Regions from separate parts of the Pseudomonas hamedanensis genome, predicted to be linked through region 2. Evidence: riboswitches for the same ligand, from Rfam matches in the RefSeq annotation. Region 2 holds a riboswitch; each other region holds the start of a gene.
The links. Region 2 has a riboswitch for cobalamin ahead of cobO (cob(I)yrinic acid a,c-diamide adenosyltransferase). Riboswitches for the same ligand answer to the same signal wherever they lie in the genome.
Positions count from the first base shown of each region.

Region 1 (4,393 bases), 1.5 Mb from region 2:
CGCAAGCAGCGAATCTGCTCACCGATCGCGCCATAAAGGCTCGGATCACCGGAGTGCACCCTTGCCACGTCCTGGCCTCGGTCATGGGCAGACTTGATCAGGTCGATGATTTGTTCCAGGTGCAGTTCAGCGCTGTTGACCACGGTTTCGGCGCGATGGCCTTCAAGCACCGCCGCCGGCACCAGCGAACCTGCATAAATGATCACCGGGCAGTCGCGGATCAGCCGTTGGCCTTTGACGGTGATCAGTTCCGGGTCGCCGGGGCCGGCGCCGATGAAGTAGACGGTCATGATTGATCCTGTGAAAAACGCAGTGATGAGCACGCAGATGAACAATGCTCATGATCGAAAGCGGGGATTATCGAGGTTTTAGGCAGCGCCGGCCAACGCCAGGGTGGCCTGAGCGTATTTTTGCCGGGCAATCAGCAGTTTCGCCGGGCCCTGAATCAGCCGTTCGGCAAGCGCCAGTGCGGCGCTTTCCGCGACCCCGTAACAGCCGGTTCGCTCGTAGGCGATCTGAGAGTGATGGCTGAGGCGCGGCTGGTAAGCGGCCAGTTCGGCGCTGCTGAAATATTGCAGGGGCAATTCCAGTTGCCTGGCAAGTTCCAGCAGACCCGGTTCGTCGCGCTTCAAATCGATACTGGCCAGCGCCTTGACGGCTCGCAGTTCGATGCGATGCGCCTGCAATGCTTGATCAAGTAGCGCGCGCAGCGTGGCGGCCGTGCAGCCACGCTGGCAGCCCAGGCCGACCACCAGGGTCGGCGCCGTGCTGGCGTCATTCATGCCGGATTTTGCGGCGGAACAACCAGGCGCTGATCAGGCCCAGGGCCAGCCAGAACGCGACGTTGGTCAACTGCGAGGCAATCTTGAACTGAGTTTCCAATGCTTGTGGGGCAAGCATCGAATGCACCTGCGGCTGCGGCGCGCCGATTACGTGGGGCACCAGCAGGATGGCGACGCCGAAGATCTTCATCAGCCAGTTGTGGCTGAACGCAAGCAAGGCCAGGCCGACAGCGGTGGAGGCGGCCGTACCGATCCACCAGAGCTGCCGTGAAGCCAGGTCCGCCGCGGCAGTGCCCGGCAATTCCGGCGGCAGGCCCAGGGTCGGTGCCAGCACGAACGTCGCGTAACCGGCCAGGCCCCAGAGCAGGCCCTGCGAGGTTTTCTTCGGCGCACGCAGCGTGTACAGGCCGGCAAGCATCAGGGCGAAACCGACGGCGACGACCAGATTGCCGCCCGTGGTCGACACCACACGTTGCCAGCCGTTTTCCGGCTCCCAGGCTTCGCTGTCATGGCTATGAGCAGCAGCCCCGGCGGCGTGTTCGTGAGCTTCGGCCACAGGCTCTGCTTGCTCGTAGGTTTCCGCCTGCAAAATCAGCGGCGACACCCAGAAGCTTTGCAGCAGGGCGGCCAGCAGGCCGCTGAAGCCTGCGGTTTGGGCAATGCGCTTGATCATCTCGGCAGGTCTCAGTGGCACGGGAACGCGGCGCTGTGGCGGGTATCGTGGGCGGCGTTGTGCACCGCTTCGATGTGCGAGAAACCGGCGAAATAGACGAGGCCGGCGCCGAGGATCGACGCCAGCAGCGCGGCGATCAGGCGTTGCGACAGGGTGCTGGTGCTGGAGATGGTGTCCGTGGTGTTGCCGGTGCTGCTGATAATCGACATGGCGCTTCCCTCTGAAGTGTCAGCGGGTGAACAGAGCGCATGCAGACTCCCCGCGAGTCAGGCCCGCAGAGGTTCGAACAGCGCCCGCCCACCGCGGGTTTGTCTGGTGCAGTGACGCCGAGGCGCACTGTGTGTTGCGGGCCGGTCTCCGGGCTCACGAGGGGCTGGCATTGAAGCCGACCTGCAAGCATCACCTTCCCATGCCGGGGCACAGTGGATCTGACGCTTCGCTCGCTTACCGTTGCGGGGGCAGCACCGGACTGACATGGCTTGAGAGTAAAGCACATGATTCACCGGTTTCCCGTTTCACCCTGTGAAGGGCACCCGTAACAAGTTGTGTAGGAGAGCATGGGCGGGGATCGCCGTCAATCGACGACTAGCGCAGGGCGAGCAGCACGTACACCGCCAAAGCAATCAGAAACGCATAGTAAGACTTCAGTCGCGTCAGGCTCAGCAGCCAGGCCAGCGCCACCGGCACAATCCACGGCATGGCCGCCGCCTGTTGTGTCGCCAGCGGATACAGCGCCCCGGCCAGCAGGCTGACCAGCATCGCCACCGAGGTGTATTTGCCAAGCCGGTCGATGAAGGTGCGGGCACCGCCGGACAGCCGTTCGACATTGACCGCCAGCGGCAACAAGCGGCACACCGCCGACACCAGCGCGCAGATCGCAACGTACAGCCAGAAGGTACTAGGGTCGGTCATAGGCGTAACTCGTCAGGACCGTGACCGCCAACACCAACAGCAGGCTGATTTCGCCCAGCCAGAGCAAACTCGCGGCAGCGGCCAGACCGGCAATCCATTGTCCATGGAAGCTGTGACGGTCGCGCGCCATTTTGCCCAGCGATGCGCTGAGAAAGATCGCAATCACTACGCTGGCATGGTCCATCAAGGCGTCGTCGGCCAGGCGGGCGAAGCAGTAACCGACCACGGTGCCGAGCAGGGCGGCGGCGTACAACAACAAGCACACGGTGTTGGCGTACGGGCGGCTGATCGGCTGCTGTTCCTTGCGGATCGACATCAGCGTGAAGGCCGCGTTAGCCATCACCGCCAAGGCCGGGACGAACGTTTTGATCGGGCCGTCGAGGCTCGATTTCAGGCTCAGCGTGAACACCAGAAAACGCAGGTTGATGCTCAGTGCCGACACCAGCACGCCGAAAGCATTGAGCAGATGCGCCGGGGTTTCCAGCAGGGTCAGTTGCAACGGCGAGGCCATCACCGTGCCGCTGAACACCACCATGGCCGGCAAGTCCAGGCCATGGCGGCGCCCGAGCATGCCGATCAGGCTGAAGGTCAGCAGCAGCGAAAAGACGAGCGGCAGCGCATCGCGAATGCCGGTCGCAATCTCGTTGTGCGCCGCCGGTTTTGCCAGTGCGGACTCAGCCGGCATGGGTGCTGCGGCGCGCGTCGGCGAGCAGCTTCTCCACGCCGTTTTTATAGGCCAGGGCTTTTTCCAGGTAGTACTCGGTGGAAAAGCGCGGAATGAATTCTTCGACCACCGCCACCCCGCGATAGCCATTGACTGCAAAGCGATTGAGCACATCGCTCAGGCGCAGGTTGCCTTCGCCGATCGGCAGGTGCTGGTGGTGGGTGTCGTTGAGGTCGGCGATGTGCAAATGGCGGGTCACCGGCGCGAGAGCGGCGATGGCGGCGAACAGCTCGTCGCCATACGGCAGCAGTGAGCACAGGTGCGTCACATCGATGGTCACGAAGCAGCCGGTTTGCTGGTGGAAACGCAGGTGTTCCTCGACCGTGAAAACCGGGAATTTCGGCCGCTGACCGCCCATGTTTTCCAGGCACAGGGCGATGCCCGTCGTATTGCAACGTGCCTTGACTTGATTGATGGCGGCGATCAGGTTGTCGAGCAGCTCGCGGTTTTCCAGTTGATCCTTGTAGCCGGGGTGGAAGGTGACGCTGGTGGCGCCGGCCTGACAGGAAAAGTCCACGGCAGCAGTCAGGCAGTCCACGGCTTGTCCACGTTCGGCCAGATCAGGGGAACACAGGTTGTACTCGCGGCCCCACCAGCCGGCATGCACCGTCAACGTGATGCCGTTTTGCTCGGTGAAGCTGCGGATCTGTCGGGCGAGGTTCGCACGTTGTTCGATGCTGAGCGACCAGAACACCTTTTCGGCGTCTTCGCCGATTTCGAATTCCACGGCCTTGAAGTAGCGGGCCAGATCGGTGATCGAACCGAAAATGTCCGCCGGATTGTCGTAGACGTTGGTGGAAAAAGAGATCAGCGGGAAATCAGCGCTGATCGGCCCATCGATGCGGTACAGCGTCTCTTGTGTGGTCATTGCGCCTGTCCTTGCGTAGTGAAAGGTGGGTGGGAAATCGCGGCGTTGAACAGCACCGGGTCGTCCGCCTCGCGACAGGCCAGCAACACGTAGCCGTGACGGTCGGCGGAGCGGCGGATCGGGCGGCCGAACTTGTCGTGGTTGAGGCTCGCGCGCAGGGCGAAGGGTTGCTCCAGCAGACGTGCCTGTAGCGGTTGCGGGTCAGTGGCGGGGTCCGCTTCGATGTAGCGGATCGCCATTTTCACGTAGTGCTTTTCCGGCGCCGGCAGCGCGATGCCGGTCATGGCGGCGAGGGTGCTGGCGGCCAGGTGCACGCCGGTGGTTTTCCAGACCATTTCCCAGATCTGGTCGCCGCCGAAGCGGGTCTGGGTTTCGATGAACTGCAGGCGTGAACCGTCGAGCTTGACCTCGGTATGCGCCGGTCCCCAGCGGTT
Region 1 covers NZ_CP077091.1:682,843-687,235, forward strand. Annotated here, with positions in the region: gene cobM (precorrin-4 C(11)-methyltransferase) at 1-290, opposite strand, end outside; gene HU739_RS03045 (cobalamin biosynthesis protein) at 369-782, opposite strand; gene HU739_RS03050 (CbtA family protein) at 775-1,455, opposite strand; gene HU739_RS03055 (CbtB domain-containing protein) at 1,467-1,664, opposite strand; cobalamin riboswitch at 1,787-2,007, opposite strand; gene HU739_RS03060 (hypothetical protein) at 2,041-2,367, opposite strand; gene HU739_RS03065 (AzlC family ABC transporter permease) at 2,354-3,052, opposite strand; gene HU739_RS03070 (sugar phosphate isomerase/epimerase family protein) at 3,042-3,959, opposite strand; gene HU739_RS03075 (ATP-grasp domain-containing protein) at 3,956-4,393, opposite strand, start outside.
Region 1: another riboswitch for cobalamin. It lies ahead of HU739_RS03055 (CbtB domain-containing protein); the one in region 2 lies ahead of cobO (cob(I)yrinic acid a,c-diamide adenosyltransferase).

Region 2 (4,393 bases):
GGTCATGGCCCTTTCGCGAGCAGGCTCGCTCCCACAGGGTTTGGGTGTTCCATTGTAGGAGGGAGCCTGCTCGCGATAGCGGTTTCAAGGTGTGGCGCAAACAGCGCAGCGACAGCCGCAGGATTCGACGGAAAATAAAAATGCACATAAGAAGCCGTCATCCGCCCTTCCCGGTATACCGCCTCCGCCCCACGCCCGCCATTCGGACTCAAGCCCCGGGCAATCGGCGTCAACTCTGTTGTGGTCAGCGAATGGTGATAGGTATGCCCGCGCAACGAACCTTCCGGCAGATCGACCGCTTGCAGCGCCAACGCCGCCAGACGCTTCTGCATCACCGCATCGCCCTTAAGCAACCCGACCAGTTCCGCGCGGGTGCCGTCGACATCGGTCAAGGAGTCGAGCAGGTACAACATCCCGCCACACTCGGCGAGCAATGGTTTACCCGCCAAATGATGCGCGCGGATCGCTTCAAGCATCGGCGTGTTTTTCGACAGCGCAACATGATGCAACTCCGGATAACCGCCCGGCAGATAAAGGCTGTCCGCCTCGGGTAATTGGCTGTCGCGGATCGGCGAGAAGAAGCGCAGCTCGGCGCCCATCGCACGCAGCAGATCGAGACTGGCGCCGTAGGTGAAGGCAAACGCTTCGTCACGGGCGACGGCAATACGTACGCCATCGAGCAACGGCTCGGCAGTCAACACATCCGGCGCGGCGAATTCGACGGCCGGCGGCAGCGCGACCTCGCAACTGCTGGCCAGCGCATCGGCCGCCGCGTCGAGGCGCACATCCAGATCATTCAATTCACTGGCCTGGACCAGACCGAGGTGCCGGCTCGGCAGTTCGATGCCCGTCTCGCGGGACAACGCGCCGTACCAGCGCAGGCCTTCAGTCAGGCTGCCTTCGAGCAATTGCGCATGGCGCAAGGTGCCGACACGGTTGGCCAGCACGCCGGCAAACGGCAGGTCTGGCTGATAGCGCGCCAGACCCAGCGCCAGTGCACCGAACGTCTGCGCCATTGCCGTGCCGTCGATCACCGCGAGCACCGGCACGCCAAAGTGCCGCGCCAGATCAGCGCTGGACGGCGTACCGTCGAACAGCCCCATCACGCCTTCGATCAGAATCAGATCCGCCTCGGCTGCCGCTTCCCACAACAGGCGACGGCTTTCCTGCTCGCCGACCATCCACATGTCCAGTTGATACACCGGTGCACCGCTGGCGCGCTCGAGAATCATCGGGTCGAGAAAGTCCGGGCCGCATTTGAATACGCGTACCTTGCGCCCTTGATTGCGATGCAAACGGGCGAGCGCGGCGGTGACGGTGGTCTTGCCCTGACCGGAGGCCGGCGCGGCGATCAGCACCGCCGGGCAGTGACGGGGCTGATTCAAAGTTCGACGCCTTTCTGCGCTTTGATGCCGGCCTGGAAAGCGTGTTTGAGCATGCCCATCTCAGTGACCGTGTCGCCCATTTCGATCATTTCCGGCTTGGCGCCGCGACCAGTGACGACAACGTGCTGCATCGGCGGCCGCGCCTGCAAATCGCTGAGCACCTGATCGAGATCGAGGTAGCCGTGCTTGAGGGCAATGTTCAGTTCATCGAGCACCACCAGACCGATCGACGGATCACGCAGCAACTCGCGGGAGACTTCCCAGGCGGCAGTGGCGGCGGCGATGTCGCGCTGGCGATCCTGGGTCTCCCAGGTGAAGCCTTCGCCCATGACATGGAAACGCACCTGCTCGGGGAAGCGGCGGAAGAACAACTCTTCGCCGGTGCTGTTGCGGCCCTTGATGAATTGCACCACGCCGCACTGCATGCCGTGCCCCATGGCGCGCGCGAGCATGCCGAAGGCCGAGCTGCTTTTGCCTTTGCCATTGCCGGTGAGCACCAGCACCAGTCCGCACTCGTCGGGCGAATTGGCGATGCGTTCGTCGATCACGGCTTTTTTGCGCTGCATACGCGCCAGATGGCGCTCGTCACGCTCGGGGGAATCAGTCATGGGGGAGCTCTCCGTTGGGGCTGGATAACGGCGGGCAGGCACAGGAATAGACGGCAAAAAGCCTGGCATCGCCCACCGTGATGCCGCTGGATGGATCAGGCCGGTCTCCGGGCTCATGAGCGGCGTACACCTGACTGCGCGCCTTCCCGCTTCTTTCGAGGCAGTGGCTCAAGGCGCAGTTTTCACTCATTTACCGTTGCGGGGGCAGCGCCGGGATCGTGATGCGCTTCGCTTGAAGACACCCTCACCGGCTTCCCTGTTTCACTCTGTCGACGCACGTCACAGAGCACCTGAAACAAGCGGCGAAGGTTAGAGGGTTGGGGGTGGAGCGTCAATTAAAGAGGCGTCCGGATGATGAATAACTGCCGCCAATCAATTATCGGCTGGCAATCTTGTGCCAGACTGTGACAAGTGATATCAAAGAGCCATGCTTTTCCGAAAAAGCCCACTACAACAATAAGGATGACGACGATGCAAGGCATGATCATCAGCAACCCGCGCCTGGAATTTCTGCGCCCGGTGCTGGAACGCTGGTTTGACTGTATCGATCGCTACAACACCGTACGCGGCGACAACGACACGCCGTACTGGCACGACGAAAAAGCCAATCTCGGACTGCTCTCGGCAGCGGCGTGGATGGCCGAAATGGTCACGCTGAACGATACGGCCACGCGCAAACAGAACGAAGAAGGCGAGCGCAACGCCCGTGCCGATCTGCTGATTGCCGGCGCCGAAGACCGCGCGTTCATTCAGGCTACGCAACGCTGGCCGAAAGTCAGCAACCTCAACCTGACACAGGCCCTGCTCGATATCACCTTCGATGCCAGGCGCATCAGCTATGCCAGCGACCTCAAGCTCGGTTGCCTGTTCGTGGCTCCGCAAAAAGCCCAGCACAGCGCCAGCCCCGAAGAGTTGCAGGACATGGTCGACGACCTGCAAAAGGAGCATACCTGCGCCGTCGCCTGGTATTTCCCTTACGCCTACCGCAAGTTGCACAGCGAAGCCGGCAACTATCACCCCGGCATCGCCGTCCTGTTCAAGGAAGCCCGCGGTTGAGCGGTTGAACCATCGGGCCTGCGCCCTCCTCTATGTTTAGGAATGCATTCATAGGGAAGATCAGCAATGCGCAAGCCCCAACTCGTTTTCGTCATCGCCCTGGCCGGTGGACTCGCCGCCTGCGGTGAAACCTCCAGCCTGCAAGTCTCCGACGGCACCGGGCCGACACCGAAACTGCCAGAACCGAACAAGACCCTGATCCCGACGGTAAACATCGCCCCGGCCGTCGGCTGGCCCGAGGGTGGCAAACCGACGGCGGCGGCAGGCACACAGGTGGCGGCGTTTGCCGAGGGTCTCGACCACCCGCGCTGGCTCTACGTGCTGCCAAACGGCGATGTGCTGGTGGCGGAAACCAACGCGCCGCCCAAGCCTGACGACAGCAAAGGCATTCGCGGCTGGGTGATGAAAAAGGTCATGGGCAAGGCCGGCGCTGGCGTACCGAGCCCAAACCGCATCACCCTGCTGCGCGACGCTGACCACGACGGTGTCGCAGAAACCCGCACGGTGTTTCTGCAGAATCTTAATTCGCCGTTCGGTATGACGCTGGTCGGCAACGATTTGTACGTAGCCGACACTGATCGCCTGCTGCGCTTCAACTACGAGCCTGGCACCACCGAGATCAAGACGCCGCCAATCAAGGTCGTCGACCTGCCTGGCGGCACGCTGAATCACCACTGGACCAAGAACGTCATCGCCAGCAAGGACGGCAGCAAGTTGTACGTCACGGTTGGCTCGAACAGTAACGTCGGCGAAAACGGTCTGGATCAGGAAGAAGGCCGCGCCGCCATCTGGGAAGTGGACCGGGCAACCGGCAACCATCGCATCTTCGCCTCAGGCATTCGCAACCCTAACGGCCTCGCATGGGAACCCACCAGCGGCGCACTGTGGACGGCGGTCAACGAACGCGACGAGATCGGCAGCGATCTGGTGCCGGATTACATCACCTCGGTCAAGGATGGTGGTTTCTACGGCTGGCCGTTCAGCTACTACGGCCAACACGTCGATGTGCGGGTCAAACCGCAGAACCTCGATCTGGTCGCCAAAGCCATCGTGCCGGATTATGCCGTTGGCCCGCACACCGCCTCGCTCGGCTTGACCTTCGCCGAGGGCAACAGCTTGCCGGCGCAATTCAAGGAAGGCGCCTTCATCGGCCAGCACGGCTCATGGAACCGCAAGCCGCACAGTGGCTATAAAGTGATTTTCGTACCATTTACCGGCGGCAAGCCGAGCGGGCAACCGGTGGATGTGCTGACCGGTTTCCTCGACAAGGACGAAAACGCGCTGGGCCGCCCGGTGGGCGTGGTGATCGACCAGCAAGGCGGTTTGCTGGTGGCGGATGACGTG
Region 2 covers NZ_CP077091.1:2,198,183-2,202,575, forward strand. Annotated here, with positions in the region: gene bluB (5,6-dimethylbenzimidazole synthase) at 1-6, opposite strand, end outside; gene HU739_RS09395 (cobyrinate a,c-diamide synthase) at 3-1,385, opposite strand; gene cobO (cob(I)yrinic acid a,c-diamide adenosyltransferase) at 1,382-1,993, opposite strand; cobalamin riboswitch at 2,075-2,302, opposite strand; gene HU739_RS09405 (hypothetical protein) at 2,465-3,049, shown strand; gene HU739_RS09410 (PQQ-dependent sugar dehydrogenase) at 3,116-4,393, shown strand, end outside.

Region 3 (4,393 bases), 1.5 Mb from region 2:
GAGGACGTTGCGGATGATGTGCGCCAAGGCATCCAGGTCCTCGCCGGTGATACCGAGTCGGGTAATTTCCTGCAGGCCGAAGCGCAGGCAGTCGCGGCCGTTGACCTGTTTGTTGTTGACCCGAATGCCCAGTTCGTTGAGCCGTTGCGCCGCTTGCCGGGCCTGTTCACCTTCGAGCAACAGCAGGTGCGTGTCGGTGGGGTGCAGCGTCCAGCCGGGAATGCCGACCAGTGCGTCGTGCAACTGGCGGGTGTTGGCGCACATGCGCTGGGCGTAGGCCTGGCCGTACTGGCGGGTTTCCACAAGGGTGACGAATAATTGCAGCAGGCCGGGCAGGTTGGGCGAGGACACCAGCCCGCCGCTGAGGGTCTGCTCGATCCGCCGGGCGAGGTCGGCACGCCGCGACACGATCAGCGCCCGGTGCGGACCGGCGAGGGATTTGTGCGTGTTGCCCTGAAGAATGTCGGCCCCGTCGTCCAGCGGATTGGGGAAGGCCTGACCGGCGATCAGCCCCAGAGTGTGCGAGGCGTCGTAGATAATCAGCGTGCGCTGCAGGCCGCAGCGATCGAGCAAGGCGCGCAACGGCTGAAGGGCGATCGCCCGGGTGGTCAGGCCGTGGTCGAGCAGTACAGCAGCGGGGGGCGCCGCGAGGGTTTGAAGCTGTTGCTGGAAATCCTCGAGATCGATTTGCCCGCCAGCGGTCAGTCTGCAAAACACGCTGTGCCTGCCGATTTTTTGCACCAGTGGGCCAGTAGCAAAATGTCCGCCGCTGGCGGGTGCCAGCGACACAATGGCGTCGCCCGGTTCGCTCAGGGCGGCCAGCACGCTCAGTGTGCAGTGCACGCCGGACAACACGCGATACTCGACGAAAGGGGCGTTGAACATCGCCTGCACGGCCTGGGTCGCCAATGCCTTCAATGTTTCGACTTCGGGAAAGTGCTCGATCTGCATGCCGTTGAATTCAGCGGCATAGCGTTGGCCTTCGATGGCTTGAGCGTTGAACAAGTAACGCTCGTAATGCCGGTTCTGGCCGAGTGTGCGCGCAGTGTCGGACAAAATATTTTCATTGGCCGTCAGCGACAAGGTACAAGTTCGTCGCGCTCCGGCCTGTTGGAACTGTTCAATAATAAAATCATGTGCGCCGGGTGTGCCGACTGAAAGTGCATGGCTTGAATGATTCATTAATAGTCCGCCAGGTCGAAGTCGATAATCAACATGTCGCGGCTGCCGCGATCCGAATGCATGCCTGATGTTTGCAGCGGTGAAACTTCGTGCAGAAGTATTCGGTCATTCAAAACAACGGTTTCCATGTAGTCCGTCAAAGTTGCACTGAATACACAGTCGCCTTCTTCCGCAAATATCCGGCTTTCTCCCCCCGTGACTTGCTGGCGTTGGATCAGGTGTTGAAAGACAAAATCGTGCCCGTCGCGATGCCGGCCTTCGGGGGTGGCGTGGCCGGCATTGCGTTCATCGCAGAGGATGCGGAATTGATGGCAGGTCACCAGCCAGTCACGCGGGCCGACGGTCAACTCCATCAGTGCCAGGTCGGCGGCGAGCAAAGTTCGCAGGACCGCAGAGTCGATGAATGCCGCTTCGCTGCGCGTATAAGTGCGCTGTACCCCGCCCAGCAGCGGGTTGTGGGCCTGGGCCTGAAAAAAATGGCAGTCGGGCAGCGGCGTCCATTGGTGTGCCCGATGACGATATTCGAACTTGCAGATGCGCCGCTCGCGGACACCGTTTTGCGCGTGCAAATATCCGTCGCGAGGCAAACGCTCCCAAGTCGCATTGAATGCCCGGCAATCTCCGCGCCCCAGCCTCGCAACCTGCGCCGCCGGATACTGATCACTGTGCACGTAATGGCGATGACGCAGTTGTTCGGCAAGTTCCTTCAATACAGCATCGCCTGAATGCCGTAACGCATGGCCGGCACTCATGCTGTTGCTACACAAGTTTGGGGGACAGGAATAAACAGAATGGAACACTGATAGTAATCAGGCATGCAAGAATTCCTTTCTTGTGGGGGCGCAGTCCATGTGAGGCCCATGGTTCATATCCTGTATTAATTTATCAATTGTGTTTTTGTAAAGAAATGTAATTAAGGTGTTCAGGCGCTCTATTTCAAGTGTGTCCGCCGAATTGCACTTAGTTGGTGGCCGATTGATATGTCAGAGATAACTTACAGATTTTGTGTTAGTTGAGATCTGTTCTCGATACATATATGAAAGATTAATGTCCATATAGCGATAATATTGCAAAGATTGACCCGCCTGCCGCGCATGCGTAGCCTTGCGCTTTCGAGGTTCTTCGGCGCGTGCCGAAGCTAAGAAGGGAACGCGGTCAAAGCCGCGGCTGCCCCCGCAACTGTGAACGGTGCTGTTCGCTGCCACGCCACTGCCGGCTCCTTGCAAGGAGCCAGCGGGAAGGCGCAGCGAATACCAGGCCCAAGGCCTGAACACCGTCAGCCAGGAGACCTGCCTCGTCACAGATTTCTGACTTTCAACCGGGCGGGGTGATCCGGTGGCGAATTCTCCAGGCGCGCGCGTGCGTTGCCGGTTCTCGTCCCGTATGCCCGCCGCTTGCCAAAGGGCATATCGATGAAAACACTGGCCAAACTCCCCGTCACCATCGTCACCGGCTTCCTCGGTTCGGGCAAAACCACCTTGCTGCGGCACATGCTCGACAACGCTCAGGGCCGTCGTATCGCGGTGATCGTCAATGAGTTCGGCGAGTTGGGCATCGACGGTGAAATCCTCAAGCAATGCACCATCGGCTGCACCGAAGAAGAGGCCAGCGGCCGCGTCTACGAACTGGCCAACGGCTGCTTGTGCTGCACCGTTCAGGAAGAATTCTTCCCGGTGATGCGCGAACTGGTGGCGCGCCGTGGCGACCTCGATCACATCCTCATCGAAACGTCCGGCCTGGCCCTGCCAAAACCCTTGGTGCAAGCGTTCCAGTGGCCGGAAATCCGCAGTGCCTGCACCGTTGACGCGGTGATTACCGTGGTCGACAGCCCGGCCGTGGCCGCCGGCACCTTCGCCGCGTTCCCGGATCAGGTCGACGCCCAGCGCAAACTTGACCCGAACCTGGACCACGAATCGCCGCTGCACGAATTGTTCGCCGATCAACTGGCCAGCGCCGACCTCGTCATCCTCAACAAAGCCGACCAGACCAGCCCGGCAGACCTTGCGCGTGTACGTCTGGAAGTCGCCGAAGAGTTGCCGCCTGCGGTAAAAATCGTCGAAGCGAGCAACGGACGTCTGCCACTGGACGTGCTGATCGGCCTCGGCGCCGGTTCCGAAGAACACATCGACAGCCGCCACAGCCATCACGATCACCACCACGACGGCGATGACGATCACGACGACCACGATCACGACGCCTTCGACTCGATCTCCATCGAACTGCCGCAAGCTGACGAAAGCTTGCTGCTCGACGCGCTGACCCAATTGGTGGTGCAGCACGGCATCCTGCGCGTGAAGGGCTTTGCGGCGATCCCGAACAAGCCGATGCGCCTGCTGATTCAAGGCGTCGGGACGCGTTTCGACAAGCACTTCGATCGCCAGTGGGGCGCCGAGGAAGCCCGGGCCACGCGTCTGGTGTTGATCGGTCAGCAACTCGACGCCGTGCAACTCGAAGCGCAACTGCGCGCCGCGCTCAGCGTTTAATCCATGCACCTGCTCAGGACCCAGCCCGGCGGTTTCGTTTCGGAAGACAACATCGCCGACCTTGGACAAACCCCCGCCGACCTGGTGATCCTGTGCAGCGGCGATTCGAGCCTGGCCCTGCTCGCCGAAGCGGCCCGGCAACTGCCCGATGACTACCCGAGCCTGCGCCTGGCCAACCCGATGCAGGTGCAGAACCATGCGTCGGTCGACCTGTACGTCGACGAAGTGCTGCGCCACGCCAAGGTGATTGTGATTTCGCTGCACGGTGGCATCGCCTATTGGCGCTATGGTGTCGAGCGTCTGGTTGAACTGTCCGAGCGGGGCGTGCAGGTGATCCTGGTGCCGGGCGACGACCGGCCCGACCCTGAGTTCAGCGACCTGAGTACCGTCGACGCAGTGGATCGTGATCGCCTCTGGCAGTTCTTGCGTCAGGGCGGCATGGGTAATGCGCTGGATTTCTTCCGTTGTCTGGCCAGCCGTTGGCTCGCCCGCGATTACCCTTGGGCTGAACCGCAAGCGTTGCCGCGCACGGCGATTTACCACCCCGACAAAACGTCCGCCGCGCTGAGCGACTGGCAAGCCGAATGGCTGCCTGAAAAACCGGTCGCGGCGGTGCTGTTCTACCGCTCGCACCTGCAAGCGGCCAACACGGCGTTTATCGATGTTTTCTGCCAGCGCTTGCAGGCCGCCGGGCTCAATCCGCTGCCGATCGCCGTCGCCAGTCTGAA
Region 3 covers NZ_CP077091.1:689,314-693,706, forward strand. Annotated here, with positions in the region: gene HU739_RS03080 (hypothetical protein) at 1-1,182, opposite strand, end outside; gene HU739_RS03085 (2OG-Fe dioxygenase family protein) at 1,182-1,934, opposite strand; cobalamin riboswitch at 2,281-2,493, shown strand; gene cobW (cobalamin biosynthesis protein CobW) at 2,595-3,665, shown strand; gene cobN (cobaltochelatase subunit CobN) at 3,669-4,393, shown strand, end outside.
Region 3: another riboswitch for cobalamin. It lies ahead of cobW (cobalamin biosynthesis protein CobW); the one in region 2 lies ahead of cobO (cob(I)yrinic acid a,c-diamide adenosyltransferase).

Region 4 (4,393 bases), 840 kb from region 2:
TGATGCCGTCAAGCAATTGCGCACCGCGCACGTTGAATGCCAGCCCGGCACAGCTCAGAACGTTGTTCATCGTGCGGCTCTCCGGCCCACCAGAATCAGGGCGAATACCGGTGCGCCGACCAGTGCAGTGATGACGCCCACCGGAATCACCTGACCCTTGATCAGGGTGCGCGACAGCACATCAGCGGCGATCAGAAACACCGCGCCACCCAAAGCGCTGGCCGGCAGCAGCCGAGCATGCCCGGTGCCGAGCAGCAGCCGTGCGGCGTGGGGAATCACCAAGCCGACAAAGCCGATCGAGCCGACAATCGACACCATCACCGCCGTCACCAGCGCGGCGCAGCCGATCAGCAAAATCTGCACGCGGCGCACCGGGATGCCGAGGGACGCCGCCGAGTCCGCGCCGAAGGTAAACGCGTCGAGCGCGCGCCGATGCCACAGGCAGACCACCAGCCCGAGCAGGGCCACCGGCACCGCCAGCCACACCGAAGGCCAACGCACGCCGCCGAGATTGCCGAGCAGCCAGAACATGATCCCGCGCGCCTGTTCGGAACTGGCCGAGCGGGTGATCAGAAAGGCCGTGAGGGCGTTGAACAATTGCGAGCCGGCAATGCCCGCGAGAATGATTGGCCCGGTGCCGCTGGCCGAACCGCTGATCCGGGCCAGTACAATCACCAGCACGAACGCAGTGACCGCCCCGGCAAATGCCCCGGCCGACAGCGAAATCACACCGGCGCCGACGCCGAGCAGGGCGACCATCACTGCGCCAGTCGAAGCCCCGGCCGAGATGCCCAGCAAATACGGGTCGGCCAGCGGATTGCGCAACAGCGATTGCAGGATCACTCCGCATGTCGCCAGGCCGGCACCACAGGCCGCCGCCACCAATACGCGGGTCAGGCGGTAATTCCAGACGATGCCTTCGTCGATCGGATCAAGCACATACCCGGCGGCCCACAGCTTGTTTGCCAGCACCTGTAGCACCACGCTCGGCTCGATTGCGGTTTCGCCAATCGCCACGCCGCCGACCAAGGCCAGCGAAAGCACCAGCAGGACCAGCAATAAACGGATCAGGCGTCTGCTCATTGCGAAAGATCGAAGCCGCTGATGGCCGTGGCCAGTTGTTCGAGACCCGCGAAGGTGCGCAGGCTGGCCTGCATCGCCATGGCGTCGAGGATGATGATGCGGTTGTGTTTGACCGCGTCCATGTTGCGCGTCACGGGATCGCTGCGCAGGAAGGCGAGTTTTTTCTGATAGTCGTCAGCCGGGAAGCGCCGACGATCCATGCGCGCGATGACCAGGAACGTCGGGTTGGCCTTGGCGAGGGTTTCCCAGCCGACGGTCGGCCATTCTTCATCCGACTCGACGACATTGCGCACGCCTAAAGTGCTGAGCATGAAATCGGGAACGCCTTTGTGCCCGGCCACGAACGGCTCAATGTCCATCTCAGCGCTGGAGAACCACACCAGTGCGCTGAGGTCTTTGCGCTGCGTGCGTTTGGCGGTGGCAATCGACTGGGCGAGGCTGGCCTTGAGCTGATCATTGAGCTGTGCGCCGCGTGCCTGCACGTCGAAGATCGCCGCCAGTTGGCTCACGCCTTTATAAATGCTGTCGATGCGAAACGGCGCCAGCCGCGTGCCGTCGGAACCGACGAGGTTGTCCTTGGCCTCGCAGTCGGAGGGCAACAAATAGGTCGGAATCTTCAATTCGTGAAACTGCTCGCGGGTGCCCACCGCGCCTTGCGGACCGACCATCCATTCCAGCTCCACGGCGACCAGTTGCGGGCGCTTGCCGATCACCGCTTCGAAACTCGGTTCGTTATCGGCCAGGCGCTCGATTTTGTCGTTCTGCGGTTTGTATTCCGCAAGCACATCGTTGAACCACAGCGACGTGCCGACGACTTTGTCGCCCAGACCCAAGGCATAGAGCATTTCCGTGCCGGCCTGACCGATGGTCACCGTGCGGGTGGGCGCCTGCTGGAAAGTGAGGGGGCTGCCGCAGTTTTCTATCGTCAGTGGATAGTCGGTTGGCGCCGCTTGAGCCAGGGCGCTCAGGCCCAGGCCGGTAATCAGGGTGACAACGCGGGGCAGCAGCATGAAGCAGTCTCCAATTAAACCGTACGGAAGCGGGCGGGTACGGTTTGGAAACACATCAGCGAACGCGGTCATGGCGACAGCGTAAGGCCGGGCTCAAGCAAAAATGCGCGCGGCACGATGTCCTTCCCGGACACCCCGCCGGTTGGTCAGTCACTGTGCCGGCAGGTCTCCTGACTGATGCGTCATCGCCATGCTCCGGCCTTCCCGGGGGCAACCCAGTGGCAGTCGTGGAGCAGGCTCGGCACCTACAGTTGCGGGGGCAGTTCCGATTGATGCGCGAAGCACCTCGGATTCCCTATTAATCCCGTTTGGGAACCAGCGGCGGCATGGTAGTCGATTTGCGCGGTGGAGGGGGAGGCGAATCTGCCACGGCATCGAGCTAGCTGTTGGCATTGCAATCTGTCGTGTGCGCTGATTAATATACGATCCATATACAAATCGTATCGGATATACATATGGGCATCGTAAAGATTTCAGAGGATATGCACGAGAATCTGCGCGTCTCCAGCAATGCACTCAGCCGCTCGATCAACGCGCAGGCCGAGCACTGGATGCGCATCGGCATGCTCGCCGAATTGCACCCCAACCTCGACCACAGCGCCATTTGCCGCCTGCTGATCCGCGCCGAACAGAACGGCGGACTGGATCTGCATCAACTGACCCAGGAAGCCGTCAGCGCATGAGAAACCAGATCAAGCTCAACACCCCGGCCGAGATCGCAGAATCCCGCGCGGCCGGCAAACTCGCCGCGCAAGTGCTGGCCATGCTGGTGCCGCATGTCAAAGCCGGTGTGACCACCGATGAGCTGGACCGGCTGTGCAACGATTACATCGTCAACGTGCAAAAAGCCGTGCCGGCCAATGTCGGTTATCACGGTTTTCCGAAAACCGTCTGTGCGTCGGTCAACGATGTGGTGTGTCACGGGATACCGTCGGGTACGCCGCTGAAGGACGGCGACATCGTCAACCTCGACATCGCGGTGATCAAGGACGGCTGGTTCGGCGACACCAGTCGCATGTACGTCGTCGGCGAAGCGACGCCCGAGGCGCAGCACCTGATCAAGACCACCTACGAGGCCATGTGCGCGGGCATTCGCGCCGTGCGTCCGGGGGCGACGCTGGGCGATATCGGCCATGCGATCCAGAGCCTGGCGGAGAAGGAGGGCTTCAGCGTGGTGCGCGAGTATTGCGGCCATGGCATTGGCAAGGTCTATCACGATGAGCCGCAGATTCTGCATTACGGCTTTCCCAATCAGGGCTTGAAGCTCAAGGCCGGAATGATTTTTACCGTCGAACCGATGCTCAATGCCGGCAAGCGTCATGTGAAGAACATGCCCGATGGCTGGACCGTGCTGACCAAGGATGGCTCGCTGTCGGCGCAGTGGGAGCATATGGTCGCGGTCACCGAGACCGGGTTTGAAGTGCTGACGGCGTGGCCGGATGAGATTGAAGGTTTTACGCCCATCGTCTGAAAAAGGGCCACCGCAGCCCGACGCTGGGGTGACCCGAGGGTGAAATGCGGTCCAATTGTAGGAGTGAGCCTGCTCGCGATAGCGGTCTATAAGTCAACATCGTTGGTGTCTGACATACCGCTATCGCGAGCAGGCTCACTCCTACAGGGGGGCGTGGGGTGTCAGGGAAAACTCAATGAGCACCGGCAGCCTTGTTGAGGTCTCCCTCGGTCCACTCGGTATAAACGCACGCATCCGCCGTGGCCCAGCGCACCCGCACCGGGTCCCCGGCCTTGAGCGGCATGCCCGCGGCTGACAACGCTTTCACCGTCATCGAAGTCCCTCCCGACGTCACCACGCTGCACGTCTGGCTCTCACCGAGAAACAGCACCTCCACGACCTTGGCCGAAACCTCATTCCAACCCGCCGCCAACGGCTCATCAATCGCTTGCTGCACGCTCAACGCCAGCGCTTTTTCCGGGCGTACCATCAGCAACACATCCTGATCGGTGTGCAACCCCGCTGTCAGCCGAATCGACAGCGCCTGCCCCTCGAAACTCGCCGCCGCGTTGCCCTGCGCCTTGAGCTTGAGAAAGTTGGAGTTGCCCAGAAACGAGGCGACAAACGCGTTCGGCGGATTCTGATAGAGATCATAGCCGCTGCCCAGTCCGACAATTTTGCCGTGGCTGAAGATTGCGATGCGCTGTGACAAACGCATGGCTTCTTCCTGATCGTGGGTCACGTAAACGATGGTGATGCCCAGGCGACGGTGCAACTGGCGCAGCTCGTCCTGCAAATCCTCGCGCAGCTTTTTATCCAGCGCACCGAGAGGCTCGTCCATCAGCAAGAT
Region 4 covers NZ_CP077091.1:1,356,079-1,360,471, reverse strand. Annotated here, with positions in the region: gene HU739_RS05795 (ABC transporter ATP-binding protein) at 1-70, opposite strand, end outside; gene HU739_RS05790 (FecCD family ABC transporter permease) at 67-1,083, opposite strand; gene HU739_RS05785 (ABC transporter substrate-binding protein) at 1,080-2,093, opposite strand; cobalamin riboswitch at 2,237-2,428, opposite strand; gene HU739_RS05780 (ParD-like family protein) at 2,549-2,776, shown strand; gene map (type I methionyl aminopeptidase) at 2,773-3,564, shown strand; gene HU739_RS05770 (ABC transporter ATP-binding protein) at 3,737-4,393, opposite strand, start outside.
Region 4: another riboswitch for cobalamin. It lies ahead of HU739_RS05785 (ABC transporter substrate-binding protein); the one in region 2 lies ahead of cobO (cob(I)yrinic acid a,c-diamide adenosyltransferase).